DNA from 2 places in the Bacillus haimaensis genome. Region 2 is predicted to be linked to the other one. Evidence: a T-box and tRNA genes for the amino acid it is inferred to sense, from the RefSeq annotation. Region 2 holds a T-box; the other holds one or more tRNA genes.

Region 1 (15,486 bases), 1.6 Mb from region 2:
AAAGCACCCCGGAAGGGGAGTGAAATAGATCCTGAAACCGTGTGCCTACAAGTAGTTAGAGCCCGTTAATGGGTGATAGCGTGCCTTTTGTAGAATGAACCGGCGAGTTACGATCCCGTGCAAGGTTAAGTCGATGAGACGGAGCCGTAGCGAAAGCGAGTCTGAATAGGGCGAATGAGTACGTGGTCGTAGACCCGAAACCAGGTGATCTACCCATGTCCAGGGTGAAGTTCAGGTAACACTGAATGGAGGCCCGAACCGACTCACGTTGAAAAGTGAGCGGATGAGGTGTGGGTAGGGGTGAAATGCCAATCGAACCTGGAGATAGCTGGTTCTCTCCGAAATAGCTTTAGGGCTAGCCTCATATGTTAGAGTCTTGGAGGTAGAGCACTGATTGGACTAGGGGTCCTCATCGGATTACCGAATTCAGTCAAACTCCGAATGCCAAAGACTTATCTATGGGAGTCAGACTGCGAGTGATAAGATCCGTAGTCAAGAGGGAAACAGCCCAGACCGCCAGCTAAGGTCCCAAAGTATACGTTAAGTGGAAAAGGATGTGGAGTTGCTTAGACAACCAGGATGTTGGCTTAGAAGCAGCCACCATTTAAAGAGTGCGTAATAGCTCACTGGTCGAGTGACTCTGCGCCGAAAATGTACCGGGGCTAAACGTATCACCGAAGCTGCGGACTGTTCTTACGAACAGTGGTAGGAGAGCGTTCTAAGGGCGTTGAAGCTAGACCGGAAGGACTGGTGGAGCGCTTAGAAGTGAGAATGCCGGTATGAGTAGCGAAAGAAGGGTGAGAATCCCTTCCACCGAATGCCTAAGGTTTCCTGAGGAAGGCTCGTCCGCTCAGGGTTAGTCGGGACCTAAGCCGAGGCCGAAAGGCGTAGGCGATGGATAACAGGTTGATATTCCTGTACCACCTCCACTCCGTTTGAGCAATGGGGGGACGCAGAAGGATAGGGTAAGCGCACTGTTGGATATGTGCGTCTAAGCAGCAAGGCTGAGAAGTAGGCAAATCCGCTTCTCCTATAAGGCTGAGCTGTGACAGCGAGGGAAATATAGTACCGAAGTTCCTGATTTCACACTGCCAAGAAAAGCCTCTAGCGAGGAGTATGGTGCCCGTACCGCAAACCGACACAGGTAGGCGAGGAGAGAATCCTAAGGTGAGCGAGAGAACTCTGGTTAAGGAACTCGGCAAAATGACCCCGTAACTTCGGGAGAAGGGGTGCTCTGTTAGGGTGTTAAAGCCCGAGAGAGCCGCAGTGAATAGGCCCAGGCGACTGTTTAGCAAAAACACAGGTCTCTGCGAAGCCGTAAGGCGAAGTATAGGGGCTGACGCCTGCCCGGTGCTGGAAGGTTAAGGGGAGAGGTTAGCGCAAGCGAAGCTTTGAACCGAAGCCCCAGTAAACGGCGGCCGTAACTATAACGGTCCTAAGGTAGCGAAATTCCTTGTCGGGTAAGTTCCGACCCGCACGAAAGGCGTAACGATCTGGGCACTGTCTCAACCAGAGACTCGGTGAAATTATAGTACCTGTGAAGATGCAGGTTACCCGCGACAGGACGGAAAGACCCCGTGGAGCTTTACTGTAGCCTGATATTGAATTTTGGTACAGCTTGTACAGGATAGGTAGGAGCCTGAGAAGCCGGAGCGCTAGCTTCGGTGGAGGCGTCGGTGGGATACTACCCTGGCTGTATTGAAATTCTAACCCGCAGCCCTTATCGGGCTGGGAGACAGTGTCAGGTGGGCAGTTTGACTGGGGCGGTCGCCTCCTAAAGAGTAACGGAGGCGCCCAAAGGTTCCCTCAGAATGGTTGGAAATCATTCGCAGAGTGTAAAGGCACAAGGGAGCTTGACTGCGAGACCTACAAGTCGAGCAGGGACGAAAGTCGGGCTTAGTGATCCGGTGGTTCCGCATGGAAGGGCCATCGCTCAACGGATAAAAGCTACCCCGGGGATAACAGGCTTATCTCCCCCAAGAGTCCACATCGACGGGGAGGTTTGGCACCTCGATGTCGGCTCATCGCATCCTGGGGCTGTAGTCGGTCCCAAGGGTTGGGCTGTTCGCCCATTAAAGCGGTACGCGAGCTGGGTTCAGAACGTCGTGAGACAGTTCGGTCCCTATCCGTCGTGGGCGCAGGAAATTTGAGAGGAGCTGTCCTTAGTACGAGAGGACCGGGATGGACGCACCGCTGGTGTACCAGTTGTCTTGCCAAAGGCATAGCTGGGTAGCTACGTGCGGACGGGATAAGTGCTGAAAGCATCTAAGCATGAAGCCCCCCTCAAGATGAGATTTCCTTTTACTTCGGTAAGTAAGATCCCTGAAAGATGATCAGGTAGATAGGTTCGAGGTGGAAGCATGGCGACATGTGGAGCTGACGAATACTAATCGATCGAGGACTTAACCCAAAAAACAATGAACGGCACTTGTGAATCTTGATAAGAAAAACGTTATCTAGTTTTGAAGGAATATAGCAAATAATGCTTGATTTTCTTTCAAAAGTTTATATAATATTAATAGTCTGGTGGCGATAGCGAAGAGGTCACACCCGTTCCCATACCGAACACGGAAGTTAAGCTCTTCAGCGCCAATGGTAGTTGGGGGCTGTCCCCCTGTGAGAGTAGGACGTTGCCAGGCTATATATATTCGGAGGATTAGCTCAGCTGGGAGAGCATCTGCCTTACAAGCAGAGGGTCGGCGGTTCGATCCCGTCATCCTCCACCAAGATTTTTTCACGTAGTGAAAATAATCAACCATTTTTCACGCAGTGAAAATAATCATCATTTCATGCCGGTGTAGCTCAGTTGGTAGAGCAACTGACTTGTAATCAGTAGGTCGTGGGTTCGACTCCTATCGCCGGCACCACTTTTCTTAAATATTTTACGTGCCATTAGCTCAGTCGGTAGAGCATCTGACTTTTAATCAGAGGGTCGAAGGTTCGAGTCCTTCATGGCACACCATTTATCTTGCGGGTGTGGCGGAATTGGCAGACGCGCTAGACTTAGGATCTAGTGTCTTTGACGTGGGGGTTCGAGTCCCTTCACCCGCATTGTAATTTTATAACGCGGAAGTAGTTCAGTGGTAGAACACCACCTTGCCAAGGTGGGGGTCGCGGGTTCGAATCCCGTCTTCCGCTCCAACAGACTTGCCGGGGTGGCGGAACTGGCAGACGCACAGGACTTAAAATCCTGCGGTAGGTGACTACCGTACCGGTTCGATTCCGGTCCTCGGCACCAGATTTTCTTCGCAGAAGCAAAATAACTTTCATAAGCGCCCGTAGCTCAATTGGATAGAGCGTTTGACTACGGATCAAAAGGTTAGGGGTTCGAGTCCTCTCGGGCGCGCCATTTACGGGGAGTAGCTCAGCTTGGTAGAGCACTTGGTTTGGGACCAAGGGGTCGCAGGTTCGAATCCTGTCTTCCCGACCATTAAGATTTCATTTGGGGCCTTAGCTCAGCTGGGAGAGCGCCTGCTTTGCACGCAGGAGGTCAGCGGTTCGATCCCGCTAGGCTCCACTTATAGAAATATAAACTTCACTTTTTTGGCGGTGTAGCTCAGCTGGCTAGAGCGTACGGTTCATACCCGTGAGGTCGTGGGTTCGACTCCCTCCGCCGCTACCAAAAAAAGGACCTTTAGCTCAGCTGGTTAGAGCAGACGGCTCATAACCGTCCGGTCGTAGGTTCGAGTCCTACAAGGTCCACCAGAAATTCTTATATTCGGAGGAATACCCAAGTCCGGCTGAAGGGATCGGTCTTGAAAACCGACAGGGGCGTCAAAACCCGCGGGGGTTCGAATCCCCCTTCCTCCTCCATTATATATATAAGAATGATGAGAATTTTATATGTATTTACATTGTCGCGGGGTGGAGCAGTCCGGTAGCTCGTCGGGCTCATAACCCGAAGGTCGCAGGTTCAAATCCTGTCCCCGCAACCAAATGGTCCCGTGGTGTAGCGGTTAACATGCCTGCCTGTCACGCAGGAGATCGCCGGTTCGATCCCGGTCGGGACCGCCATTTTTAACTTAATAGTGGCTCGGTAGCTCAGTTGGTAGAGCAATGGACTGAAAATCCATGTGTCGGCGGTTCGATTCCGTCCCGAGCCACCATTTTTATATTAATGAACATTAGCCGGTGTAGCTCAGTTGGTAGAGCAACTGACTTGTAATCAGTAGGTCGTGGGTTCGACTCCTATCGCCGGCACCAGTTCTACAAAAAAATAGTATTATGGCGGTTGTGGCGAAGTGGTTAACGCACCTGATTGTGGTTCAGGCATTCGTGGGTTCGATTCCCATCAGTCGCCCTTTTTTTTTTGCGGGTGTAGTTTAATGGTAAAACCTCAGCCTTCCAAGCTGATGTCGTGGGTTCGATTCCCATCACCCGCTCCATATGGGCCTATAGCTCAGCTGGTTAGAGCGCACGCCTGATAAGCGTGAGGTCGGTGGTTCGAGTCCACTTAGGCCCACCATATGATTTATTCCACCATAGCTCAGCGGTAGAGCATTCGGCTGTTAACCGAAGGGTCGTAGGTTCGAATCCTACTGGTGGAGCCATATTCGGGGAAGTACTCAAGTGGCTGAAGAGGCGCCCCTGCTAAGGGTGTAGGTCGTGTAAGCGGCGCGAGGGTTCAAATCCCTCCTTCTCCGCCATCAAAATTCAATCATGCGGCCCGTTGGTCAAGCGGTTAAGACACCGCCCTTTCACGGCGGTAACACGGGTTCGAATCCCGTACGGGTCATCAAAAAGTTGTGGTATTTTTATAAATATCATGGCTTTTTTTATTTTGCGAATTTGTTTGAATAAGCCTTTCTTCTCTTTACGTCGTAATAAAAAATATGATAATTTGATCTTATATTATTTTTTGATCCCCGGATTTTCTCATTATAAACGATATCAGTCCAATCAAATTCCTCCTAAACTAGCTGCTCCTTATTCCCCAAAGAAACTTCTTCTAACTTATTTTTATACCCCATATACTACCCAATAAAACCCAAATTCAAATAATAATATTATTATTTTTATATAACTTTTAAGATGTAACCGCTTCCACATTCATTCACCCTTCTTTTTCTGTAAAAAACTTTTCGACAAAATCTCTTATAAAACAATTGAATATCCTGTCATATTTTCTTTATTGTAAACCTTTACATTTATTCAGTCATATCAAGAACTCTGAAGGGATGGTAATGGAAGCGGTTTCCGTAAAACAGCGTATTTTCGACAAAATAGCAAAATATTGTGAATTTTGTAATTTCGTGTCTAGCGATTGGACCTTGTCGTAAAAAGGAGAATGGGTTAAAAAAGAGAATAGTAAAGTATAACAATAATCTTTTTGAAACTATTCCGAAAGGGTGACGATATTGATTGCAACGAGCGCCACTGATTTTCAGCTGCACCTATTTCATGAAGGGACCTTGTATAAAAGCTATGAGCTTTTTGGTGCACATGTAATAAAGCATCGGAAAAAGGTTGTCGGCACCAGGTTTACAGTCTGGGCACCTCATGCAAAGGCGGTTAGGCTGATTGGTACATTCAATGACTGGAATGGAAAAGAATACGTATTAGAAAAACTGAATAATGAGGGTGTCTGGAGTATTCAATTGCCAGAAGAGCTAACTGGCCACCTTTACAAATATGAAATAGTGACAAAAGAAGGGGAAGTGTTACATAAGTCTGATCCATTTGCATTTCATGCAGAGGTCCGTCCAAAGACCGCTTCCATCGTCTATGACCTGGAAGGATACAAGTGGAAGGATCAAAACTGGCGGAGACGAAAAAAGAGAAAGCTAGTGTATGAGAAGCCGATGTTCATTTACGAATTACATATGGGCTCATGGAAAAAGAAGGAGAACGGAGAGCTATACTCCTATTTGGAGCTAATAGAAGAATTGATTCCCTATGTGAAAGAGCATAAATTTACTCATATAGAGCTCTTGCCATTGATTGAGCATCCTTATGACAGGTCTTGGGGATATCAGGGGACAGGTTATTATGCTGCAACGAGCCGTTATGGCACTCCACGTGAGTTAATGGCTTTTATTGATGCCTGTCATCAAGAGGATATCGGGGTGATACTGGATTGGGTACCTGGACACTTCTGTAAGGATGCGCATGGGCTATCCATGTTTGATGGAACTCCAACATTTGAGTATCAAACCTACAATGATCGGGAAAATGAGGTATGGGGAACGTCCAATTTCGATTTGGGGAAGCCTGAAGTAAGAAGCTTTCTGATTTCCAATGCGATGTTTTGGATGGAGCATTTCCATGTGGATGGATTCAGGGTAGACGCTGTTGCCAATATGCTGTATTGGCCCAATACGCAGGAAGTCCATGCGAATCCTTTTGCACAGGAATTCTTGAAAAAGCTGAATGAAGCGGTTTTTGAATTCGACTACAGTGCACTGATGATCGCGGAGGATTCAACGGATTGGCCATTGGTTACCTCCCCTACATCTGTTGGAGGACTTGGTTTTAACTATAAATGGAATATGGGCTGGATGAATGACATTCTTAGCTATATGGAGGCTCCTCCCGAGCAAAGGAAGCATTTGCATGACAAGGTCACCTTTTCCATAGTCTATGCCTTTTCAGAGAATTTCATTTTACCTTTTTCCCATGACGAAGTAGTCCATGGGAAGAAATCTTTATTGAATAAGATGCCAGGAGAATACCAGGATAAGTTCAAGCAGCTGAGGCTATTGTATGCTTTTCTGGTCGCCCATCCAGGTAAAAAGCTGCTATACATGGGAAGTGAATTTGGCCAGTTTGATGAATGGAAGGACCTCGAGCAGCTCGACTGGTTCCTACTGGAAGAGTATGAAACACATCAGCAGATGAATCTATATGTAAAAGATCTGCTTGCCTTCTACCAGAGTCAAAAGGCTTTATATGAACTGGATCATTCACCTGATGGATTTGAGTGGATTGATGCAGATAATCGGGAACAAAGCATTTTCTCCTTTGTTCGAAAAGGAAAGAAGCAATCTGATACACTCGTGGTCTTATGTAATTTTACCGGAGCGTCCTATGAACAGTATAAAATTGGTGTTCCACTTTTAGCGGATTATGAAGAGGTTTTCCATTCCGATCACGTACAGATTGGTGGTACAGGTATCGGAAATGAGGAGGTAATTAGTGCGCAGGAAGGTGCATATCACGGCAAGGAGTTTCATATGATGGTCAATGTTGCGCCCTATGGAGTGAGCATGTGGCGTCCTAGGAAAATTCGAGGGGAGAGTAATGGGAGATGATGAAGAATAAATGTGTAGCAATGTTACTGGCAGGAGGAAAAGGAAGCCGATTAAGTTCCTTGACTAAAACACTTGCAAAACCTGCTGTACCGTTCGGTGGGAAATATCGGATCATTGATTTTGCATTAAGCAACTGCACCAACTCCGGGATTCATACGGTTGGCGTTTTGACACAATATCAGCCACTTGTATTAAATTCATATATAGGAATTGGAAGTGCATGGGACCTGGATCGTAAAAATGGAGGAGTGACCGTTTTACCTCCATATACGGAATCCTCCGGTGTGAAATGGTATACGGGAACGGCAAGTGCCATCTTTCAGAACCTTAACTACTTAAAGCAATATGAGCCTGAATATGTGCTTATCCTATCTGGTGACCATATTTATAAAATGAACTACGCAGAAATGCTGGATTATCATATTAAGAAGGATGCTGATGTCTCCATATCAGTAGTGGAGGTTCCATGGGAGGAAGCAAGCCGCTTTGGAATCATGAATACGAATGAAAAGCTTGAAGTAGTGGAATTTGACGAGAAGCCGGCCAACCCGAAAAGCAATCTTGCATCCATGGGAATCTATATTTTCAAATGGTCCGTTCTGAAGGAATATTTGGAGATGGATGATCGTAACCCGGATTCCAGCCATGATTTCGGAAAGGATGTCATTCCTTTGCTGCTTGAAGAGAATAAGAGATTGGTAGCCTATCCTTTCGAAGGCTATTGGAAGGATGTCGGAACGGTTAAAAGCTTATGGGAAGCCAACATGGATCTATTAAAAGAGGATTGCGAGTTGAACTTGTTTGAATATGACTGGCGTGTTTATTCAGTCAACCCAAATCAGCCTCCTCAATATATTGCTCCATGTGCGGATGTAAATGATTCCCTTGTCAATGAAGGCTGCTTCATCGAAGGGAAAATCGATCATTCTGTCCTTTTCCAGGGAGTGAAGGTAGGGAAGAATTCCGTTATTCAAAATTCTGTCCTGATGCCAGATGCGGTGATTGGTGAAAATGTCTATATCAATAAGGCAATCGTACCTTCCGGACTTGTGATCCCTGATGGAGTTGTCATATGCCCAGAAAAAAATGAAGATGAAATCATTTTGGTCACGGAAGAAATGATGGAAAAAGGGATTTTCTCTATATCATAATTAGAATACGCCAAAGGAAGGATGAGAATCATGAATAAATCTATGCTCGGAATCATTGATGCGACCATTCATAATGAAGAAATGAAGGAGCTTACGTTAAAGAGGTCTATCGCTGCTGTTCCGTTTGGCGGCCGTTATCGCCTGATCGATTTTGTTTTATCCAATATGGTAAACTCGGAAATTCAAAGTGTAGCAATTTTTCCTCGATTTCAGTATCGCTCATTGATGGATCACCTGGGTTCAGGCAAGCAATGGGATTTGGACCGTAAACGTGACGGCTTGTTCTTTTTCCCAAGCTCTGTGGGGGAAGTGGACGGAAATACAGGGTCATTTCAGCATTTCAAGGAGAATGAAGATTTCTTTCTGAGAAGCACGCAGAAGTATGTGGTTATCTCAAACAGCTATACGGTTTGTAATATGAATTTCAAGGTAATGCTAGAGCGCCATTTGAATAACCGCTGTGATATTACACATGTTCTTCATCAGGAAGAGTCCATGGACATATTTATTTTAGAAAAGGATTTGCTGGTAAAGCTTTTTATGAACTATGAAAAAACAGGCTATGGAAGCATAATGGATGTAGTAGACGATATGAATAGCGGGTATAAGGTCTGTAACTATGAATTTACTGGTTATGCGGCTGTCATAGATTCCATTGAAAGCTATTATAAGCATAGCTTAGAACTGCTGAATCCTGCTGTATGGCAGCAAGTGTTCATGAAGAACCAGCCCATCCTTACAAAAGTCAAGGATGAACCGCCGACAAGCTATGGCAAGGATGCCTTTGTTAAGAACTGCATGATAGCCAATGGTGCTATCATTGAAGGGCATGTGGAAAATAGTATCATTTTCCGAGGTGTGAAAGTAGGCAAAGGGACTGTCATCAAAAATAGCATTGTCATGCAAAAAGGTGTAATCGGATCGAATTGTGTTTTAGATTCTGTCATTCTAGACAAAGATGTAAAGGTAGAGGATGGCACGGCAATAACAGGTAAACAAGATTCTCCATATCTAGTTAGAAAAGGTACAGTACAAGGAGCTCTGATGAATTCGTGAAGGTATTGTTTGTCGTATCGGAATGTGTTCCGTTTGTAAAATCTGGTGGCTTGGGCGATGTTGCGGGAGCATTGCCTAAGGAACTGAAAAAGCTTGGTACGGATGTAAGGGTCATTCTGCCGAAGTATGGGCAGATCCCAGAAGCATACAGAAAGAAAATGAAGCGAATCCAGACCACCTATGTGGATGTCGGTTGGAGACATCAATACTGTGGAATTGAACAATTGGTGCTGGATCATGTCACCTATTATTTCATTGACAATGAGTATTACTTTAAGCGAGATTCCTTGTACGGCCATTTTGACGATGGGGAGCGCTATTCCTTTTTCTGCCGGGCGGTACTGGAAAGTATGACGGCCATCGATTTTGTTCCTGATGTGATTCATTGCCATGACTGGCACACGGGAATGGTCAATTTCCTGCTTGAAATAGAATACAGGAAAAATCCACGCTTTGAGCATATTCAAAGTGTATTTACTATTCATAACCTGCAATTTCAGGGGGTCTTTCCTCAGGATATCCTGAAGGACCTATTGGGAGTGGAAGAGCAGTTCTTCTCAACAGACCAGCTTGAGTTTTATGGAAATGTGAATTTTATGAAGGCAGCGCTAGTTTCTTCCGGACTGATTACAACGGTAAGTCCGACGTATAAAGATGAAATCCAAACCGCATTTTTTGGGGAGAAGCTCGATGGAGTCCTGCGCTTCCGCGGTGATGATCTGATTGGCATCATTAATGGAATCGATGATGAGATGTATAATCCAGAAACGGATGAGCATATCGCAGCCACTTATCATGCATCCAAACCTGAAGATAAGAAAATAAACAAACGGGCGCTCCAGAATCTATGTGGATTGCCTGTTAAAGAGGATATTCCCATCATCGCAATGGTTAGTCGCCTGACCAAGCAAAAAGGGTTGGACCTGGTGACGAGAGTCCTTCATGAAGTGCTAGAGGATGATGTTCAGGTGGTGGTATTGGGAACGGGAGATCACAGGTTCGAAAATTATTTCCGTGAATTGTCTCATCATTATCCTGAAAAAGTAAGGACCTTCATCGGATTCGATGAGGCACTGGCTCACCAGATATACGCTGGTGCTGATATGTTCCTCATGCCTTCCCAGTTTGAACCTTGCGGATTGGGACAATTGATTGCCTTGCGATACGGGACCATTCCGATTGTACGTGAAACGGGCGGATTAAATGATACGGTGCATTCCTACGATGAATCCACTCTTGAAGGGAATGGCTTCAGCTTTACTAATTTCAACGCCCATGACATGTTATATACCATCAGAAGGGCCATCTCCATCTATCAGCAGCCGGAAGTATGGGGCGGTATCATGAAGGAAGCCATGGAGCGGGACTACAGCTGGGCCAAGTCCGCTTTCAAATATAATCAGCTATATTCAACATTGATTGCGAGGAGCGGAGTACATGTTCTCTAACAAGGAAAAGTTTAAAGCAACCTTTTTGAAAAAGCTTGAGAGTATGTACGGAAAAAGCTTTCAGGAATCCACTTCACGAGATCATTATCATACACTCGGCAATATGGTGCGCGAATACATAAGCTCCGATTGGATTGCGACAAACGAACGTAATCGTGCTGCCAACGATAAGCAGGTATACTATCTTTCCATTGAATTTCTTTTGGGAAGGCTACTTGGAAACAACCTATTGAATCTGGGAATCCAGCAAGTGGTTGAGGATGGGCTCAGGGAACTTGGCCTTGAACTGTCAGCAATCGAGGAGATTGAAGCGGATGCAGGTCTTGGTAACGGGGGACTTGGACGTTTGGCAGCATGCTTCCTGGACTCCTTGGCTTCTTTAAACCTTCCAGGACATGGCTGCGGTATCAGGTATAAACATGGATTGTTTGACCAGAAATTTGTAGATGGCTACCAAGTGGAATTGCCGGAGCAATGGCTGAGACACGGCAATGTCTGGGAGGTAAGAAAACCTGACCAAGCAGTGGAAGTGCATTTCTGGGGCAGGGTGGAGTCCTATCTGGAAGGGGACAAACAGAAATTCAGGCATGCAAAGGGAGAAGCGATTACTGCAGTTCCCTATGATATGCCAGTCATCGGATACCAGACCAGCACAGTCAATATGCTGCGTCTATGGAGTGCGGAGCCTGCCCCTTTCCCGACAAACAAGGACATCATGCAATACAAGCGGGACACAGAGGCTGTATCCGAATTCCTCTATCCGGATGATACGCATGATGAAGGGAAAATATTGCGCTTGAAGCAGCAGTATTTCTTAGTGGCAGCGAGCATTGGAAGCATTGTGCGTTCGTATCGTAAAAAGAATGGTAGTTTGGTAGATTTCCATAAAAGAGTGAATATCCATATCAATGATACGCATCCTGTACTTGCCATACCTGAGTTGATGAGGATACTGTTGGATGAAGAGGACATGAGCTGGGAGCAGGCGTGGGAGATTACCTCACAAACCATTTCCTATACCAACCATACAACCCTTTCGGAAGCACTGGAAAAATGGCCGGTGTCCATATTCCAGCCTTTACTGCCAAGGATCTATATGATTGTAGAAGAGATAAATGAGCGGTATTGTGCAGAGCTATGGAAGAAGTACCCTGGGGATTGGCACCGAATTGAGGAAATGGCAATCCTTGCACATGGCCTTGTGAAAATGGCCCATCTTGCCATTGTGGGCAGCTTTAGTGTGAATGGAGTAGCAAAAATCCACACAGAAATACTAAAGAATCGGGAAATGCGTTTATTTTATGAAGCCTTTCCGGAGAAATTCAATAACAAGACAAATGGGATTACTCATCGGCGTTGGCTATTAAAGGCAAATCCACAGTTGACTCAATTGATACAGGATACGATTGGAACAGGCTGGATCAAGGATCCCACACAGCTTCGTCAGCTTGATGTTTATGCAAACGATTCCGCCTTTCATGAGAAGCTGGATAGGATGAAAAGGGAACGAAAACTTATCCTTGGTGAGAGAATCAGAAAGCAGACCGGGATGATCATTGATCCCGACAGCATCTTTGATGTTCAGGTTAAAAGGCTTCACGCCTATAAACGCCAACTACTGAATGTATTTCATATCATGTATCTCTACAACCGTTTAAAAGAGGATAACGGCTTTCACATTCATCCACGTACCTTTATTTTTGGCGCAAAGGCATCACCTGGATACTATTATGCAAAGCGTGTCATTAAGCTGATCAATTCCTTGGCGGATAAAGTGAATAATGATCCAGCCATTGGTGGCCGATTGAAGGTGGTCTTCCTGGAGAATTATCGTGTGTCGCTTGCCGAGGACATTTTCCCTGCAGCCGATGTGAGTGAGCAGATCTCTACAGCAAGTAAAGAGGCGTCAGGTACCGGCAACATGAAATTTATGATGAACGGTGCCTTGACGATCGGGACTCTGGATGGTGCCAATATTGAAATCAAGGAAGAGGTAGGCGAAGAGAACATGTTCATCTTCGGGCTTACAGCAGAACAGGTGCTTAACTATTACCAAAATGGGGGCTACCGTTCGAGTGAATACTACCATCATGATAAGCGGATTCAACAAATATTGGAGCAGCTGATAAACGGCTTCTTTCCGGATGTGGATGATCATTTCGAGCCGATTCATGACAGCCTGTTGATGCAAAATGATGAATATTTTGTATTGAAGGATTTCGCATCCTACATTGATGCCCAGGAGAGGGTGGATAATGCCTACCGTGATCGGAAGGCTTGGCTGACAATGAGTGCGAAGAATATCGCGCATTCCGGTTTCTTCTCCAGTGATCGGACAATTAAACAGTATGCAGATGAGATTTGGGGATTGGAACCGAGTTTTAGTCGGAAGTAATAAGGAAGAGCATTGTTGCTCTTCCTTTTATTGTCTTCGGAATGATTCAAAGCTTCGTTTTCATCGCTTCAATATATGTTTCAATGCTGTGGTTCTTTACAATGGAGCCCTTGCGCAGCAGGAATTGGGAGGGAGTAATAGTATGTTTGTAGTGCCAAGTCTTCTTGGAAATGGGTCCTGTCACTTTAGTTGGCGGGACAAAAGGAACGATATCCGCAAGGTTTACAAAGCGGATGGAGGCTGGTACATGTTGATTGTACTCTTTTGCAAAAGAGGGATCTCCCACTCTTGGAGCAGCATAGCTGTACATATAGATGGAAGAAAAATTGGAATTGAGGGAGCAATCCAGCGCATGAAGTGCGGCAAGCGCCCCGCCCAGACTGTGGCCGGTGATAAAAAGTGTTTTTTCTTTGGATAGAGCGGCCAAGCTATCCAGGACATCCTTTCGGAAGGATTCATAGATGGATAGGAATCCGCCGTGGACAAGTGGTTTTGCATCGCAATACGGAAAAGCTTCCTGGTAAATTTCAGCATCAGAGATCCAATCAGGGTCAGATTGAGTACCTCTGAAAGCAACGATGACCGTTTCATCGGATTCCATAATGAACCCAAACCATTCTAGACTATGAAAAGAAACACCTTTAAATTCTTTCACCACTTTAAAACCATATGGAACGGAAAATATCCCGTTTTGAAGGTATTGGTCATATGCCATCTGGCAGCACTCTGCCAAAAAAACAGCCCATTCCTTAGAAAGGATTCCTCGGGTATACATTTGTCATATCCCTCACTTTACATCAAAAATCGTGATAGTGGTCTATGATAATGTATTGAGTGCTTCCCAAATGGTGCACATTTATCGATATAAAAAAGCCGAAGTGTATAGTCACTTCAGCTTTTCACAATGTTCACCCTTCTGTATACGGATCCTTTTCGTAGCCTGGCAAATCACCGAATGAGGTCATGGTTCCTTCTTCATCAAGGGCATCTTCATATGCTTCATGCTTTACAGAAGGATATACCTTAATGTTCTGGCCATACATATCTGTTCCAATAAAATTTTCGTAATCCTCGACATAGCCTTCATTTTCTTCACTTTCCACATAGGCACGTCCGTAATGCTCGATATCCTCCGAAAAATCGGAAGGGGATTCTGAAGTTCCGTAGCTTTGGACAATCTGCCACGTATCCTCGGAATCAAAGGACGTTCCTTCTGATTCATCATATTCAAATCTTCCATAAGCCGGGGCAAGCACTTCCTCTTCTACAGGGCGATTTTTTGAAACTGCCTGATCAGGACTATGCTCCTTGCAGTACGTTGTAGTGGGCAGCGCTTCGAGACGTTCTTCGTTGATTTCTTTTCCGCAAGCTTCACAGATCCCATATGTTCCGTTTTCCATCGCTTGCAGCGCATGATCTATGTCCTGGAGTTCTTTTTCGGCATGTTCATTCAAAGCGATATCCTTTTCACGCTCATAAAGCTCTGTTCCAAGGTCTCCGGGATGATTGTCATATGCGGATAGCTCGCTCACAGTTTCGTATGGGTGCTCAATTTCCAATTGATAATGATCATTTTGTTCCAGATGAGCCTTTACTTCTTGTTTTGATTGTTCCAGCTGTTGTTTCAAGTGAGTAATTTTTTCATGGGAAATCATAATGAAGACTCCTTTCAAAATCCTGTCTATTTGTATTATGAACCTCCCACGAAAAAACATGATTTCCAATTAGTGAGCAAATAAAAAAGGTCCACACAAAAACGTGTGAACCTTTGTTCATTGAAAATTAGACAAAATATCCAATTACCAAACCAATTCCGAGCAGAAAACCGAAAATGGTATTGGTCTGTGCAGTTGCCACCATTGCAGGCATCATGGTGACATTGCTTTTGTTGTTCGAAAAGCCTTTTATGGCAGATAACGGCTTGACGATGGACAAGAATACTAATAATGACCAGAGTGATGCGTAGTCCAATGCGATAAAGAGCACAATAAGCGTATAGGATATGATGAACATAGCCGCAAGCAGTGTGATGGCGTTTTTACGCCCAATCAAGATTGCCACCGTTTTACGACCGTTCTCCTTGTCGCCAACGATATCACGTATATTGTTTGCCAAGAGAATAGCCCCAACAAGTATGGAGATTGGGATGGAAATAAGCATGCTTGTCGAAGAGACTGTCCCAGTTT
Region 2 (15,486 bases):
CGATTTTAGTGTTGCGTTTCGCAACGGCAGGTCTGGGGCAACTTTTCCAAATGTTAGGATTGGTTTAATGGTCAAGTAGGGAATCCATCATGGTTCCCTACTTATATTTTGTGAAGTTGAGCTTATAGAACCCTATGTGATGGTGATCAGATTGAGTATTTATATGCATTTCCGACCGGAAGAACATGAATTTATTGATCAGGTTCTTGAATGGAAGGAAACGGTTAATGAGCAATATGCTCCAAAACTGACAGATTTCCTTGATCCTCGTGAGCAAGAGATCATCCAGAGCATTATTGGAGCAAACGATGAAGTCAAGATTAGGCTTTTTGGTGGTGCAGAGGGTGCTGAACGGAAAAGAGCATTTCTGTATCCTTCTTACTATTCTCCAGGAATGGAGGATTTCCAGCTTAAAGCATACGACATTTCTTATCCGGAAAAGTTTGTCCAAATCGAGCATCGACAGATTCTTGGTTCATTGATGGGAATCGGATTGAAGCGAAGCAAGTTTGGGGATATCTATTTCCACGACAAAAAAGTGCAGCTGATAATTGGCGAAGAGGTCAGCTCGTATGTGGAAATGCAGCTTCAGGAAGTGGGCAGGGTGAAAGTGTCCTTGCAGAACATTCCCCTCTCCGATGTTGTAAGCCCTCAAACCGCCTGGGAAGAAGCCTCAACTACAGCCGCTTCGCTGCGCTTGGATGTCATGCTAGCATCCATCTATAACCTTTCCAGGCAAAAGGCCCAGTTGCTGATTGGAGCAAAAAAAGTCAAGGTCAATTGGAAAGTGGTGGAGCAGTCGTCCTTCGAATGCAGGGAAGGTGACATCCTTTCTGTGAGAGGCTTCGGACGAAGTAAATTGCTGACAATTGATGGAAAGACGAAAAAGGAAAAATGGAGAATTATTGTAGGAAAACAAAAATAATTCAACTTCCAGAAGGAATTTCAGTACTGCTGTCGAATTATGTTTATAAATAATAGAGATTTTAATGGAGGTGGCAGCTATGCCCTTAACACCGCTTGATATTCATAATAAAGAGTTTAACAAGGCTTTCAGAGGCTATGATGAAGATGAAGTAAACGAGTTTCTGGATCAGGTAATCAAAGATTATGAATTGGTCATCCGTGAAAAGAAGGATTTCGAAGAGAAGGTCAAAGAACTCAACAGTCGCTTGACCCACTTCAACACAATTGAGGAAACTCTGAATAAATCCATCCTTATCGCGCAGGAATCTGCAGAAGATGTCAGACGAAATGCTCAAAAGGAAGCAAAGCTTATCATTAAAGAAGCAGAAAAAAACGCGGATCGCATCATTAATGAATCCCTATTAAAATCCAGAAAGCTTCAAGTTGAAATTGACGAATTGAAGAAGCAATCCAAAATTTTCCGCAATCGTTTCAAAATGCTGGTTGAAGCACAGTTGGAACTGATTGATAACGACGATTGGGATCATCTGATGGAATATGAGGAAAAAGAGAAAGAATTAGAAGAAAATAGAGTATAACCTTGACTAATTAAGGCTATATTCAGTATAATAACGAAACAAATTAATGTTTTTACCATAAGCTATTTATATATGTGAACTTATCATACTTATAAAACAAAACGTTGAAAGGGATAGTAGTTTCTTCATACACTTTTACAAGCGACTCGGGGATGGTGGAAGCCCGTGAAAAGCGAAGGAGCGAAGATCACCCTGGAGTATCGGACTGAACGCAGCCTGCCTGTAAGTTCGATCGGTTTATCCACGTTAAGGATACTAAAGCGGACTTATTTTTTGCTAAGTCAATTTAGGGTGGTACCACGGGAGTTCTCTCGTCCCTTTTAGGGATGAGGGGACTTTTTTATTTTTTTATAAAATGGATTGTTGGAGGAAAGACAATGGAGTATAAAGATACGTTATTGATGCCAAAAACCGATTTCCCGATGAGAGGGAATTTACCTAACCGCGAACCACAGATTCAGCAGAACTGGGATGAAATGAAGATCTATGAAAAAGTGCAGGAGCGCACAAAGGGCCGCCCGATGTATGTCCTTCATGATGGACCTCCATATGCGAATGGCGATATCCACATGGGTCATGCCCTGAATAAAGTATTAAAGGATATAATCGTCCGCTACAAGTCAATGAGCGGCTATCATGCACCTTATGTACCAGGCTGGGATACTCATGGTCTTCCTATTGAAACGGCTTTGACAAAAAACAAAAAAGTGAAACGCAAGGAAATGTCTGTGGCAGACTTCCGTAAGCTTTGTGAAGAATATGCGTATGAACAGGTTGACCGTCAACGTGAACAGTTTATGCGACTTGGTGTACGTGGTGACTGGTTCAACCCTTATATCACGCTTAAGCCTGAATATGAAGCACAGCAGATCAAGGTTTTTGGAGATATGGCGAAAAACGGCCTGATCTACAAAGGATTAAAGCCTGTCTATTGGTCTCCTTCCAGTGAGTCTGCACTCGCTGAAGCCGAAATCGAATACCAGGATAAGCGTTCTCCATCCATCTATGTTGCATTCAAAGTTGCAGATGGAAAAGGCGTGTTGGAGGATAACGAGCAGTTTATCATCTGGACCACTACTCCATGGACGATTCCTGCAAACCTAGGGATTGCCGTACATCCCGAATTGGAATATAGCGTTGTGGAAGTGGAAGGAAGCAGATATGTAATCGCATCTGAGCTTGTAGAGTCCGTTTCCAAGACAATGGAGTGGGAAACAGCTCATGTTGTCAAAACAGTGAAAGGTGCCGAGCTTGAGCATATCGTAGCAAAACACCCATTGTATGACCGCGAATCACTTGTTATGCTGGGCGATCATGTTACTACTGATGCCGGTACAGGATGTGTTCATACTGCACCAGGACATGGAGAAGATGATTTTGTCATCGGTAAAAAATACGGCTTGGATGTACTATGTCCTGTTGATTCAAGAGGGAATATGACGGAAGAAGCGCCAGGTTTCGAAGGTCTGTTCTATGATGAGGCAAACAAGCCGATCACAGAAAAACTTCAGGAAGCCGGAGCATTGCTGAAGCTGAACTTCATCACTCACTCTTATCCGCATGACTGGCGCACGAAGAAGCCAACCATCTTCCGTGCCACAGCTCAGTGGTTTGCATCGATCGATAAAATCAGAGATCAACTTCTACAAGCGGTAGCGGAAACGAAGTGGGTACCTGCTTGGGGAGAAACCCGCCTGTATAACATGGTTCGCGACCGTGGAGACTGGTGTATTTCTCGCCAGCGTGCATGGGGGGTTCCGATTCCGGTATTTTATGCGGAGAATGGCCAGGAAATCATCACGGATGAAACGATTGATCATGTATCTGCACTATTCAGAGAGCACGGCTCCAACATCTGGTTTGAAAGAGAAGCGAAAGATCTTTTACCGGAGGGCTTCACACATGAAGGCAGCCCAAATGGAACCTTCTCGAAAGAAATGGATATCATGGATGTCTGGTTTGACTCTGGATCATCCCATCAATCAGTTCTTGAGGAAAGAGATGACTTGCAGCGCCCGGCAGACCTTTATCTTGAAGGCTCTGACCAGTACCGCGGCTGGTTCAACTCTTCCTTGACAACAGGTGTGGCAGTTACTGGAAAAGCGCCTTACAAAGGAATTCTGAGTCACGGGTTTGCTCTTGATGGAGACGGACGCAAAATGAGTAAATCCCTTGGGAACGTTGTATTGCCTTCCAAGGTAATGAACCAATTAGGAGCGGATATTCTTCGTCTTTGGGTCGCATCTGTTGACTATCAATCTGATGTTCGCGTTTCAGATAACATTTTAAAACAGGTTGCAGAAGTGTACCGCAAGATCCGCAATACATTCCGATTCCTGCTTGGAAACCTGGCTGACTTTGATCCAACGGCTGATGCAGTTGATGTGAAGGATCTTCGTGAAGTGGATCGTTACATGGTCGTAAAGCTAAACAATCTGATCACCAAAGTGAAAAAGTCCTATGAAGACTATGAATTTGCCGGAATCTATCATGCAGTCCATAACTTCTGCACGATTGAACTAAGCTCATTCTATCTTGACTTTGCCAAGGATATCCTTTATATAGAAGGAAAAGACCAGCATGACCGCCGTGCGATCCAAACAGTTCTTTATGAGACACTGCTTGCACTTACCAAGCTGGTTACACCTATTCTTCCGCACACTGCAGATGAGGTTTGGTCACATATTGAGTTCGTGAAAGAGGAAAGCGTACAGCTGGTTGATATGCCGGATGTATTGTCAGTGGACAATGCTGATGCAATCGAAGAGAAGTGGGATAACTTCATGACATTACGTGATGATGTGCTTAAGGCGCTTGAGATTGCCCGTAACGAAAAAGTAATCGGGAAGTCCTTGGCAGCAAAAATCACGTTATACCCTAACGCTGAAACAAAAGCTTTGCTTGAATCAATCGAGGAAAATGTACAGCAATTGTTCATCGTTTCAGGGCTTGAAATTTCCGATTCCAAGGAACAGGCACCAGCAGAAGCTCAAAGCTTTGATAATGTTGCCATTGTTGTAGCACCAGCAGAAGGCGAAACATGTGATCGTTGCTGGGTTGTCACACCAGAGGTAGGGCAGGATTTCGATCACCCGTCCCTATGCAAACGTTGTGCATCAGTTGTGAAGGACAATTATACTGCTTGATTTGTTTGACCCCGCCTGGGCTTTGCCTGGCGGTTTTTTTTTATTTATTGTTGTGTGAGGATTATTGCGAGTTACGTGAGGATAAGATGGAGTTGCGTGAGAAAAGGACGGAGCGAAGAATTACCCCAGTTACGTGAAGACAGCACCACCTCTTACCAGTAATACCCCATAATTAATGTGACAAATACCCGCAGTAAGCCAGATTCGCCGAAACAACTCCTCCAACATCCCCAACCCATCAACAACCAGCTTTATTTACCATCCCTTATTTGCTATAATTCAAAGGTACATATAATAGGGCTGGGGGTACCATTGGTGATATATTATTTAATTGCACTTTTTATCATAATAGTGGATCAAGTAACAAAATATCTGGTTGTACAATACATGGAACTAGGGGAGAATATCCCAATAATCGAAAACTTCCTTTATTTATCCTCCCATCGCAATCAGGGTGCTGCTTGGGGAATCCTGCAAGGACAGATGTATTTCTTTTACATCATCACCATGGGGGTTGTGATTGGATTGATCATCTATCTGCAGAAGCTGCCGAATGATCAGAAATGGATGAAACTTGCATTAAGTCTCATGCTTGGAGGCGCTGTCGGAAACTTTATCGATCGCCTGCTTCATCAGGAAGTGATCGATTTTATCAACACCTTTATTTTCTCGTACGATTTCCCGATCTTTAATGTAGCGGATTCTGCATTGGTGATTGGTGTTGGAATAATTTTAGTGTTAACCTTACTAGAAGGTAAGAAAGAGAAGGAGAATACAAATTAATGGAAGAAACAGTACAGATACACATCGATGAAACACAGAAGAATGATCGGATCGACAAGGCGATTTCCAGTCAGCACGATGAATGGTCAAGGTCACAGGTTCAGCAATGGATCAAAGAGGGACATGTTCTAGTAAATGGCGAAAAAACGAAACCGAATTATAAATGCAGCGTGGGAGACACGATTACTGTACTTATTCCAGAACCAGAAGCACTGGATGTTGTTCCTGAAGAAATGGATCTGGATATCTATTTTGAGGACTCCGATGTAATTGTCGTAAACAAGCCAAGAGGCATGGTGGTACATCCGGCTGTTGGCCATGCGTCAGGAACGCTTGTTAACGGGCTTATGGCTCATTGCAAGGATCTTTCCGGCATTAACGGAGTTTTGCGCCCTGGAATCGTGCATCGAATCGATAAGGATACAAGTGGCCTTTTGATGGTGGCAAAGAATGATTTTGCACATGAAAAATTGGTGAATCAGCTTGTAGCCAAATCCGTGACCAGAAAATACGAAGCGATTGTCCATGGTGTGATCTCACATGATGTCGGAACAATTGACGCACCTATCGGACGTGACAAAAAAGATCGTCAAGCGATGACAGTAACGGATGAAAACAGCAGAAATGCCGTTACTCATTTCAGAGTTCTGGAACGGTTCAAGGATTTTACCCATGTAGAATGCCAGCTTGAAACGGGCAGGACGCATCAAATCCGTGTTCATATGAAATATATCGGCTATCCATTAGCAGGTGATCCGAAATATGGACCGAAAAAGACATTGGATATTGAGGGCCAGGCCCTGCATGCTGGCGTTTTAGGTTTCGATCATCCCCGTACGGGAGCATACATCGAATTTCAGGCGCCGATTCCTGCAGATTTCGAGCATATTCTCAAAGTTTTAAAAAATCGTTGACAGCCTAAAGTTATTTTGAGATAATCATAACAGTTGAATAAGACCTTTAAACGACAGTCCCGTGAGGCTGAGAAGGTAACGGATATACGAAAATTGGATGAGTTCTATACTGTCCCTCTATTTTCGTGTACAAAAACCTCTCATCATACGGTGAGAGGTTTTTTGTATGAGTCGTTACGAAAACACTGATAAAAGAGGAGGGCTTAGAATGTCGGAAAAAGCGATAATTTTAGATGAACAAGCCATTCGAAGAGCCTTGACCCGCATTGCACACGAAATCATTGAACGTAACAAAGGTGTAGAAGATTCCGTCCTGGTTGGAATAAAAACAAGGGGAATTCACCTCGCCAAACGATTGGCTTCGAGAATCAATGAAATAGAGGATAAAGAGATTCCGGTTGGTGAACTGGATATCACATTATATCGTGATGACCTTACCACAAAGACACAGGATAATGAGCCTTTGGTAAAGGGATCGGACATTCCGGTTTCCATCACCAATAAGAAAGTGATTCTGGTGGATGACGTGCTTTTCACTGGCAGGACGGTTCGTGCAGGGATGGATGCCCTGATGGATTTTGGAAGACCGTCTCAAATTCAGCTTGCTGTTCTTGTTGACAGAGGTCATCGGGAGCTGCCGATCAGAGCGGACTTTGTTGGAAAGAACATTCCAACAGCTAGCTCGGAAAAGATTGTCGTCGAATTATCTGAAATAGACAATAACGATCAAGTAAGTATACATGATAAATAACAGACCCTTTTAAAAGCAGTCCCGTGAGGCCGCAAAGGGGTAAATTGGCTCTAGACCCGCTTGTACGCAAGCGTTTTAGGGACCTCTCTACCTCTTTGTGCCTCAAAAAGCACAAAGAGTTTTTTTATGAAAAAAATTGGAGGTCCTACCCTATGAGAGAAAAACCTGTTTTAGACATACATGAAGTACCAAGTAAACCAAAGTGGCTGATACTGAGCCTGCAGCACCTGTTCGCGATGTTCGGTGCAACGATTTTAGTACCGATGCTAGTAGGGTTGAGCCCTGCTGTGGCCTTGATGTCAAGCGGACTTGGAACCCTTGCCTATCTATTGATTACAAAAGGGCAAATCCCGGCATATCTGGGGTCATCATTCGCCTTTATCGCACCGATCATTCTTGTATCGCAATTACATGGCCCGGGGGCAGCGATGATCGGGAGTTTCATGGCTGGGCTTGCATATGGAGTAGTTGCCCTTATGATTAAAAAGCTCGGACATCAATGGATATTGAAGCTGTTGCCACCGGTTGTGGTGGGACCCATCATCATCGTGATCGGATTGGGTCTGGCAGGAGTGGCGGTCGACATGGCAATGTACGAAAATCCAGGGGCACCTGAAGCGGAATTGATCTATAGTGTGAAGCATCTGATGGTTGCACTGACAACCTTGGCCATTACAATAGGCTGTACCATTTTTCTAAGAGGGATCTTCAGTCTGATCCCGATTCTGATCGGGATCATCGGGGGATATATCACCGCTTACTTTGCAGGACTGGTTAATCTGAGTGTTGTGAAAGAAGCGGATTGGATTGAAGCACCAAACTTCTTGATACCTTTTGTCAGCTATACACCAAATTTCAATCTTTCCATCCTGTTCATCATGGTACCGGTTGCGATTGTGACCCTGTCTGAACATATCGGACACCAGATGGTATTAAGCAAAGTAGTGGGTAGGCCTTTTGTAGAGAAACCAGGCCTGCACAGGTCAATCCTTGGAGACGGGGTTGCCACCATGATTGCTTCATTGATCGGTGGACCACCAAACACGACTTACGGAGAGAACATAGGAGTACTTGCAATCACGAGAGTGTTCAGTGTCTTCGTCATCGGAGGCGCGGCAATCATCGCCATCATCTTCGGATTTATCGGTAAAATTTCGGCATTGATCAGTACGGTCCCAAGCGCGGTAATGGGAGGCGTGTCCATCCTTCTCTTCGGGATCATCGCATCAAGCGGACTGCGTATGTTGATTGATAATAAAGTGGATTTCAGCATCAATAGAAACCTGATCATCTCATCCGTCATCACGGTCATCGGTGTCGGGGGAGCGTTTGTGAAAATCGAAGACTTCCAGATTGCAGGCATGGCATTAGCGGCCATCATCGGTGTGGTATTGAACTTGATCCTGCCTGAACAAAAAGCAGGAAAAGAAGCAAATGAAAAGCAAAATAAAGTAGCTTAACCTTTTAAAAGAAGTCCAGAGAGGCTGAGAAGGGTGAATGGCTAAAGCAAAGGCACAAGGGGATGTATAACTGCATCCATGACTTGTAGACTTGCGCATGCCAAAAAACACCCTTCCGACTCAGGACAGGGTGTTTTTTTATCAATGGGAGGTTAAAAGATGAGACATTTACGGACCATGGGTGATTTAAAAAATGAAGAGATTTTTGAGCTTATAGAAGAAGCGATCTCATTCCAACAGGGAAAAGAATGGACACCTGAAAAACAGACATTTGTGGCCAACCTGTTCTATGAATCCAGTACAAGGACAAAATGCAGCTTTGAAGTGGCTGAAAGAAAACTTGGATTACAAGTACTACCTTTTGAAGTGGGCACATCAAGTGTCAACAAGGGGAAAGCTTGTATGATACCGCCAAGACCCTGCAGTCCCTTGGGGTGAATGCACTTGTCATCCGACATCCATCCGAGGCGTATTTTGAACAATTACATACCATTGATGCCGTAATCATAAACGGTGGTGATGGCTGTGGGCACCATCCGACACAATCCTTGCTTGATCTGATGACAATCTATCAGGAATTCGGAACCTTCCATGGAATGAAAGTAACCATCATCGGAGATATCCGCCATAGCCGGGTAGCCCGCTCCAATGCGGAGGTGCTGGAAAGACTGGGCACGGAAGTAAAGTTTGTCGCACCTCCGGAATGGAAAGATAAAAACTTTCCTGATGATGCCTACATCACAATGGAAGAAGCAATTGAAACAAGTGATGTCGTCATGCTGCTCAGAATTCAGCATGAAAGGCACCACGCGAAAGAAAACGTAGTGGATGAGTATCACCAGCAATACGGATTGACATTAGAGCGAGAAAAGAGAATGAAATCGACAAGCATCATCATGCATCCGGCTCCAATAAACCGCGGAGTGGAAATCGCCACAGAACTGGTAGAATGTGAGCGTTCAAGAATCTTCAAGCAGATGGAAAATGGCCTGTATATGAGAATGGCAGTTTTAAAGAGAGCCCTGACAAAAATTGAAGGAGGAAATAAACATGACAACATTACTAAAGAATGGGAAATGGCTTAATTCCAAAGGAGAAATGGAAAAGGTGGATGTCCTGATTCAAAACGGTAAAATAGCGAACATCTCCTCCTATATTGAAGCAACTGGGACAGAACAAGTGATAGAGCTTGATGGAAACTTGGTTTCGGCAGGATTCATTGATGTACATGTCCACCTGAGAGAACCGGGCGGCGAAAAGAAGGAAACGATTGAAACCGGAACAATGGCAGCGGCTAAGGGCGGTTTTACAACAATCTGCGCAATGCCAAATACAAGACCAACACCAGATACGAAAGAGCAGCTGGAATGGCTGAACAATAGAATCGCAGAAACTGCAAATGTACGGGTGCTTCCATACGCTTGCATCACGACAAGACAGCTTGGGGAAGAGCTTACCAACTTTGAAGAGTTGAAGAGATCTGGTGCATTTGCTTTTACAGACGACGGAGTGGGAGTACAGGATGCATCCAAAATGCTTGCAGCGATGAAAAAAGCAGCATCGTTGAACATGGCCATTGTGGCGCACTGTGAAGAAAACACACTGATCAACAAGGGTGCGGTACATGAAGGGAAATTCTCAAAGGAACATGGACTGAACGGCATTCCTTCCGTATGTGAATCCGTTCATATCGCAAGGGACATTCTCCTTGCCGAAGCGGCAGGCTGCCACTATCATGTATGCCATATCAGCACAAAAGAATCGGTACGAGTAGTCCGTGATGCCAAAAAAGAAGGAATTAAGGTGACAGCCGAGGTAAGCCCGCATCATCTGCTTCTTTCCGAAGAGGATATACCAGGCCCTGATTCCAACTTCAAAATGAATCCTCCATTAAGAGGAAAACAGGATCAGGAGGCACTGATTGAAGGTCTGCTGGATGGGACCATCGATTTCATTGCAACAGACCATGCACCGCATACTGCAGAAGAAAAGGCCGAGGGAATGGAAAAAGCACCATTTGGCATAGTCGGACTGGAAACAGCTTTTCCTTTGCTGTACACAAATTTTGTAGAAAAAGGAACGTTCACACTAAAGCAGCTTCTTGATTGGTTGACAGTAAAGCCTGCAGAAGTATTCCAGCTTCCATTCGGAAAATTGGAGGCAGGTTCACCTGCTGACCTGACCATCATCGAATTGGATAGGTCAGCAGCGATTGATCCGGACAGCTTCCTTTCAAAAGGAAAAAACACTCCTTTTGCCGGGTGGGAGTGTAAAGGATGGCCAGTAATGACAATAGTAGATGGAAAACTAGTTTGGCAGAAAGGTAGTGTTCAAGTATGAATCGACAACTAATCTTAGAAGATGGCACTTTCTTTATAGGAAAGGCCTTTGGCAGCGAAAAGGACTCTATTGGCGAAGTGGTTTTTAATACAGGCATGACAGGATATCAGGAAATCTTATCTGATCCATCCTATTGCGGACAACTTGTGACTTTAACTTATCCATTGGTGGGCAACTACGGAATCAATCGTGATGATTTTGAATCCATCCACCCTGCCATCCATGGCTTCATTGTAAAAGAGGTGAGCGATTACCCATCCAACTTCCGTAATCAGTGGACATTGGACGAATTTTTCAAAGCGAAGGATATACCGGGTATCGCAGGGATTGATACAAGAAAATTGACTCGTATCATCCGCCAATACGGAACACTTAAGGGGGCGCTATGCGGACTCGACGTGGACCGCGACGAGGTGATCAACAAACTCAGAGCGACGACTCTGGCAACCAATCAGGTGGAGCAGGTTTCCACCAAAACAGCATACCCAAGTCCAGGACGTGGGTACAGGGTTGTACTCGTAGACTTCGGTATGAAGCATGGAATACTCCGCGAACTGAACAAAAGGGGCTGTGATGTAGTAGTGGTCCCATACAACATAACAGCCGAAGAAATCATGCAGCTGAGCCCTGATGGCGTCATGCTGTCAAACGGTCCTGGGGATCCAAAGGATGTCCCGGAAGCAATTACCATGATTCAAGGTTTGCTCGGCAGGGTTCCAATTTTTGGGATATGCCTCGGCCACCAGTTGTTTGCTTTGGCAAGCGGTGCAGACACAGAAAAAATGAAGTTCGGACATAGAGGATCGAACCATCCTGTCAAGGATCTTCGTACAGGCAAGGTTGCACTCACTTCCCAGAACCACGGTTACACTGTAACTGAAGAATCGATTGCCAATACTCGACTCGAAGTGACACATAGAGCATTAAACGATGGCACCGTTGAAGGTGTGAAGCATAAGGACTATCCAGTATTCACTGTGCAGTATCATCCGGAGGCAAGCCCTGGTCCTGAGGATGCCAATTATCTGTTCGATCAATTCATGGAACTCATCAAAGAAGCGAAGAAGGGGGAACTAGCATGCCAAAACGTTTAGACATTCAAACCATCCTAGTAATCGGCTCTGGACCAATCGTAATCGGTCAAGCAGCAGAATTTGACTATGCAGGTACACAAGCATGTATCGCACTAAGAGAAGAAGGCTACCGTGTTATTCTCGTAAACTCCAATCCTGCCACCATCATGACGGACCAGGAAATGGCGGATAAAGTGTACATGGAGCCATTGACTGTGGAATTTGTCAGCCGGATTATCCGCAAGGAACGTCCTGATGCCCTTCTTCCTACGCTAGGCGGACAAACAGGACTTAACTTGGCAGTGGAACTTGCAGAAGCGGGTGTATTGGAGGAGTGTAACGTCCAGATCCTAGGAACAAAGCTATCCGCCATCCAAAAAGCGGAAGACCGCGACCTTTTCCGCACACTGATGAATGAACTGGGCGAGCCTGTTCCGGAAAGTGACATTATCACAAACCTCGATGAAGCCTACCAATTCGTGGATAGGGTTGGTTATCCAGTCATTGTAAGACCTGCTTATACGCTCGGGGGAACAGGCGGGGGATCTGTAACGACAAGGAAGAATTGGATGAAATTGTGACAAGCGGCCTGAAAAACAGCCCGGTGACACAATGCCTTCTAGAGAAAAGCATCGCCGGATTCAAGGAAATCGAGTACGAAGTGATGCGCGACAGTAATGACAACGCAATTGTCGTCTGCAACATGGAAAACATTGATCCGGTTGGCGTGCACACAGGCGATTCGATCGTAGTGGCACCGAGTCAGACTTTAAGTGACAGAGAATATCAGCTCTTGCGCAATGTGTCCTTGAAAATAATCCGTGCCTTGGAAATTGAAGGTGGCTGCAACGTTCAGCTGGCACTAGACCCTCATAGCTTCAACTACTACATCATTGAAGTAAATCCAAGGGTAAGCCGCTCATCAGCATTAGCTTCCAAGGCGACGGGTTACCCGATTGCGAAACTGGCTGCAAAAATTGCGGTGGGTCTGACGCTTGATGAAATGATGAACCCGGTAACAGGAAAAACCTATGCTTGCTTCGAGCCGGCATTGGATTATATTGTAACGAAGATTCCAAGGTTCCCTTTTGATAAATTTGAATCTGCCAATCGCAGGCTGGGTACCCAGATGAAGGCTACAGGCGAAGTGATGGCCATCGGACGTACATTTGAAGAATCGATATTAAAAGCGGTCCGATCTCTTGAGTCCAATATCAGCTATCTTGAGCTGGAAGCAAGCGAAGGGTTCTCTGACGACCTAGTGGAAAAACGCATCAGAAAAGCAGGGGATGAAAGATTATTCTATATCGCAGAAGCAATACGCCGCGGGGTTTCCATCCAGACCATCCATGAATGGTGCGAAATCGATCTGTTTTTCCTGCAGAAATTGCATAAGATCCTGGCGATGGAAGAGTTCATCACAAGTAATAAAGGATGCCTTTCCACACTGATTGAAGCAAAGGAAATGGGCTTCAGTGATGAGACTATTGCAAAGTTGTGGGCCACAAGCGAGAGGGACATCTACGAGCTTCGCCTGCAGGAAGATATCGCACCGGTCTATAAAATGGTCGATACTTGCGCCGCTGAGTTTGAATCAGGTACGCCATACTATTACGGAACGTATGAAGAGGAAAACGAATCGATTGTAACAGAAAAGGAAAGCATTGTGGTGCTTGGGTCAGGACCGATCAGGATCGGCCAGGGTATCGAGTTTGACTACGCAACCGTCCATTCCGTATGGGCAATTAAAGAGGCGGGCTATGAGGCGATCATCATCAACAATAACCCTGAAACAGTTTCAACTGATTTCAGTATCTCTGACAAGCTATATTTTGAACCCCTGACAATTGAAGATGTCATGAACATTATCAATCTGGAAAAACCAAAAGGGGTAGTCGTACAGTTTGGCGGTCAGACAGCAATCAACCTTGCAGCGGAACTTGAAGCAAGAGGTGTGAAGATCCTTGGTACCACACTGGAGGATCTGGACCGGGCAGAGAACCGCGATAAGTTTGAACAGACCTTAACAAGCCTTGGCATCCCACAGCCAAAGGGCAAAACGGCCATCTCGATTCCAGAGGCGATTGAAATTGCGGAATCGATAGGCTATCCGGTCCTTGTCCGCCCATCCTATGTGCTTGGTGGCCGTGCAATGGAGATTGTCTACAAGTCTGATGAGTTGCTCCATTATATGAAGAACGCAGTCAAAATCAATCCGGAACACCCGGTATTGATTGATAAATACATGATTGGAAAAGAAATAGAGGTAGATGCGATTTCGGATGGCATGGATGTATTCATCCCAGGAATCATGGAGCATATAGAGCGGGCTGGAGTGCACTCCGGAGACTCCATAGCGGTCTATCCCCCTCAGACTCTGAGCCAAAAGATCAAGGATCAGATCATCGACTATACAACAAGATTGGCAAAAGGCTTGAATATTATCGGATTGCTGAACATTCAATTCGTCATCTACAAAAATGAAGTATACGTCATCGAAGTGAATCCAAGATCAAGCCGTACTGTGCCTTTCTTAAGTAAAATCACGCATGTACCAATGGCAAAGGTGGCAACCAAGATCATCCTCGGGAGTAGCTTAGCAACGCAAGGGTATGGCTCCGGACTGCAACCTGAAACAAAAGGAGTATTCGTAAAAGTCCCAGTCTTCTCTTTTGCAAAACTAAGAAATGTAGATATCACACTTGGACCTGAAATGAAGTCCACCGGGGAAGTGATGGGGAAAGATATTACTCTCGAAAAAGCACTGTATAAAGGACTTGTCGCATCAGGAATATCCATCAAGACATATGGATCTGTGCTGTTCACCATCGCGGATAAAGATAAAGAAGAAGCGTTGCAGCTTGCAAAAAGGTTCCACCGAATCGGCTACAAGATCCTGGCCACGGCAGGTACAGCTGGATATTTCGGGGAAGAGAATATCCCGGTAACGGTAGTGAACAAGATTGGTGGCGAATCACCGAATCTGATCGATGTCATCCGAAAAGGCCAGGCACAGTTTGTCATTAACACGCTGACAAAAGGGAAACAGCCTGCACGTGACGGATTCAGAATTCGCAGGGAATCAGTAGAAAATGGCATTCCATGCTTAACCTCCCTTGATACGGCTAAGGCTATTCTTAGAGTATTGGAATCTATGACCTTCTCGATTGAATCCATTGAAGCATTGGAAAGCAAAGAAAATGAGGCGGTGTACAGCTAATGAAAAAAGCATGGATGAAAGTAATCTCTCAAAAAAACATTGCACGTAATATTTACGAAATGACACTGGAAGGGGAGCTCGTCGATTTGATGAGTTCTCCTGGACAGTTCGTTCATATCCGTGTAGGCGAAGGGCTAGATCCACTTCTTAGAAGACCAATCAGCATCGCTTGCATCGATGATGTTAAGCGACAATGTAAAATTACCTATCGGGCTGAGGGAAAAGGCACCATGCTTTTAGCGAAGAAACTGCCAGGGGATCTTGTAGATGTGCTAGGACCACTCGGTAACGGCT

What was found. A T-box is a leader RNA that pairs with one kind of tRNA and senses whether it is charged. The one in region 2 lies ahead of ileS (isoleucine--tRNA ligase), so its partner is inferred to be a tRNA-Ile.
Region 1: it has a tRNA-Ile gene. The T-box ahead of ileS (isoleucine--tRNA ligase) is inferred to sense a tRNA for this amino acid. The anticodon was not compared.

Annotation. Positions count from the first base shown of each region.
Region 1 is NZ_CP158164.1:443,868-459,353, forward strand. Features, by position in the region: rRNA gene ABN702_RS02045 (23S ribosomal RNA) at 1-2,410, shown strand, start outside; rRNA gene rrf (5S ribosomal RNA) at 2,523-2,639, shown strand; tRNA gene ABN702_RS02055 (tRNA-Val) at 2,651-2,726, shown strand; tRNA gene ABN702_RS02060 (tRNA-Thr) at 2,792-2,867, shown strand; tRNA gene ABN702_RS02065 (tRNA-Lys) at 2,887-2,962, shown strand; tRNA gene ABN702_RS02070 (tRNA-Leu) at 2,971-3,051, shown strand; tRNA gene ABN702_RS02075 (tRNA-Gly) at 3,067-3,141, shown strand; tRNA gene ABN702_RS02080 (tRNA-Leu) at 3,150-3,238, shown strand; tRNA gene ABN702_RS02085 (tRNA-Arg) at 3,273-3,349, shown strand; tRNA gene ABN702_RS02090 (tRNA-Pro) at 3,354-3,430, shown strand; tRNA gene ABN702_RS02095 (tRNA-Ala) at 3,445-3,517, shown strand; tRNA gene ABN702_RS02100 (tRNA-Met) at 3,546-3,622, shown strand; tRNA gene ABN702_RS02105 (tRNA-Ile) at 3,629-3,705, shown strand; tRNA gene ABN702_RS02110 (tRNA-Ser) at 3,721-3,813, shown strand; tRNA gene ABN702_RS02115 (tRNA-Met) at 3,859-3,935, shown strand; tRNA gene ABN702_RS02120 (tRNA-Asp) at 3,939-4,014, shown strand; tRNA gene ABN702_RS02125 (tRNA-Phe) at 4,031-4,106, shown strand; tRNA gene ABN702_RS02130 (tRNA-Thr) at 4,128-4,203, shown strand; tRNA gene ABN702_RS02135 (tRNA-His) at 4,228-4,300, shown strand; tRNA gene ABN702_RS02140 (tRNA-Gly) at 4,312-4,385, shown strand; tRNA gene ABN702_RS02145 (tRNA-Ile) at 4,389-4,465, shown strand; tRNA gene ABN702_RS02150 (tRNA-Asn) at 4,476-4,550, shown strand; tRNA gene ABN702_RS02155 (tRNA-Ser) at 4,556-4,646, shown strand; tRNA gene ABN702_RS02160 (tRNA-Glu) at 4,664-4,735, shown strand; gene glgB (1,4-alpha-glucan branching protein GlgB) at 5,358-7,250, shown strand; gene ABN702_RS02170 (glucose-1-phosphate adenylyltransferase) at 7,247-8,401, shown strand; gene ABN702_RS02175 (sugar phosphate nucleotidyltransferase) at 8,432-9,457, shown strand; gene glgA (glycogen synthase GlgA) at 9,454-10,905, shown strand; gene ABN702_RS02185 (glycogen/starch/alpha-glucan phosphorylase) at 10,895-13,300, shown strand; gene ABN702_RS02190 (lipase family protein) at 13,347-14,075, opposite strand; gene ABN702_RS02195 (TraR/DksA C4-type zinc finger protein) at 14,209-14,955, opposite strand; gene ABN702_RS02200 (1,4-dihydroxy-2-naphthoate polyprenyltransferase) at 15,083-15,486, opposite strand, start outside.
Region 2 is NZ_CP158164.1:2,070,871-2,086,356, reverse strand. Features, by position in the region: gene ABN702_RS10570 (YggT family protein) at 1-68, shown strand, start outside; gene ABN702_RS10565 (RNA-binding protein) at 152-925, shown strand; gene ABN702_RS10560 (DivIVA domain-containing protein) at 1,005-1,505, shown strand; T-box leader at 1,601-1,827, shown strand; gene ileS (isoleucine--tRNA ligase) at 1,883-4,651, shown strand; gene lspA (signal peptidase II) at 4,967-5,434, shown strand; gene ABN702_RS10545 (RluA family pseudouridine synthase) at 5,434-6,348, shown strand; gene pyrR (bifunctional pyr operon transcriptional regulator/uracil phosphoribosyltransferase PyrR) at 6,557-7,099, shown strand; gene ABN702_RS10535 (solute carrier family 23 protein) at 7,252-8,559, shown strand; partial or broken gene ABN702_RS10530 (aspartate carbamoyltransferase catalytic subunit) at 8,719-9,644, shown strand; gene ABN702_RS10525 (dihydroorotase) at 9,610-10,899, shown strand; gene ABN702_RS10520 (carbamoyl phosphate synthase small subunit) at 10,896-11,993, shown strand; partial or broken gene carB (carbamoyl-phosphate synthase large subunit) at 11,978-15,192, shown strand; gene ABN702_RS10510 (dihydroorotate dehydrogenase electron transfer subunit) at 15,192-15,486, shown strand, end outside.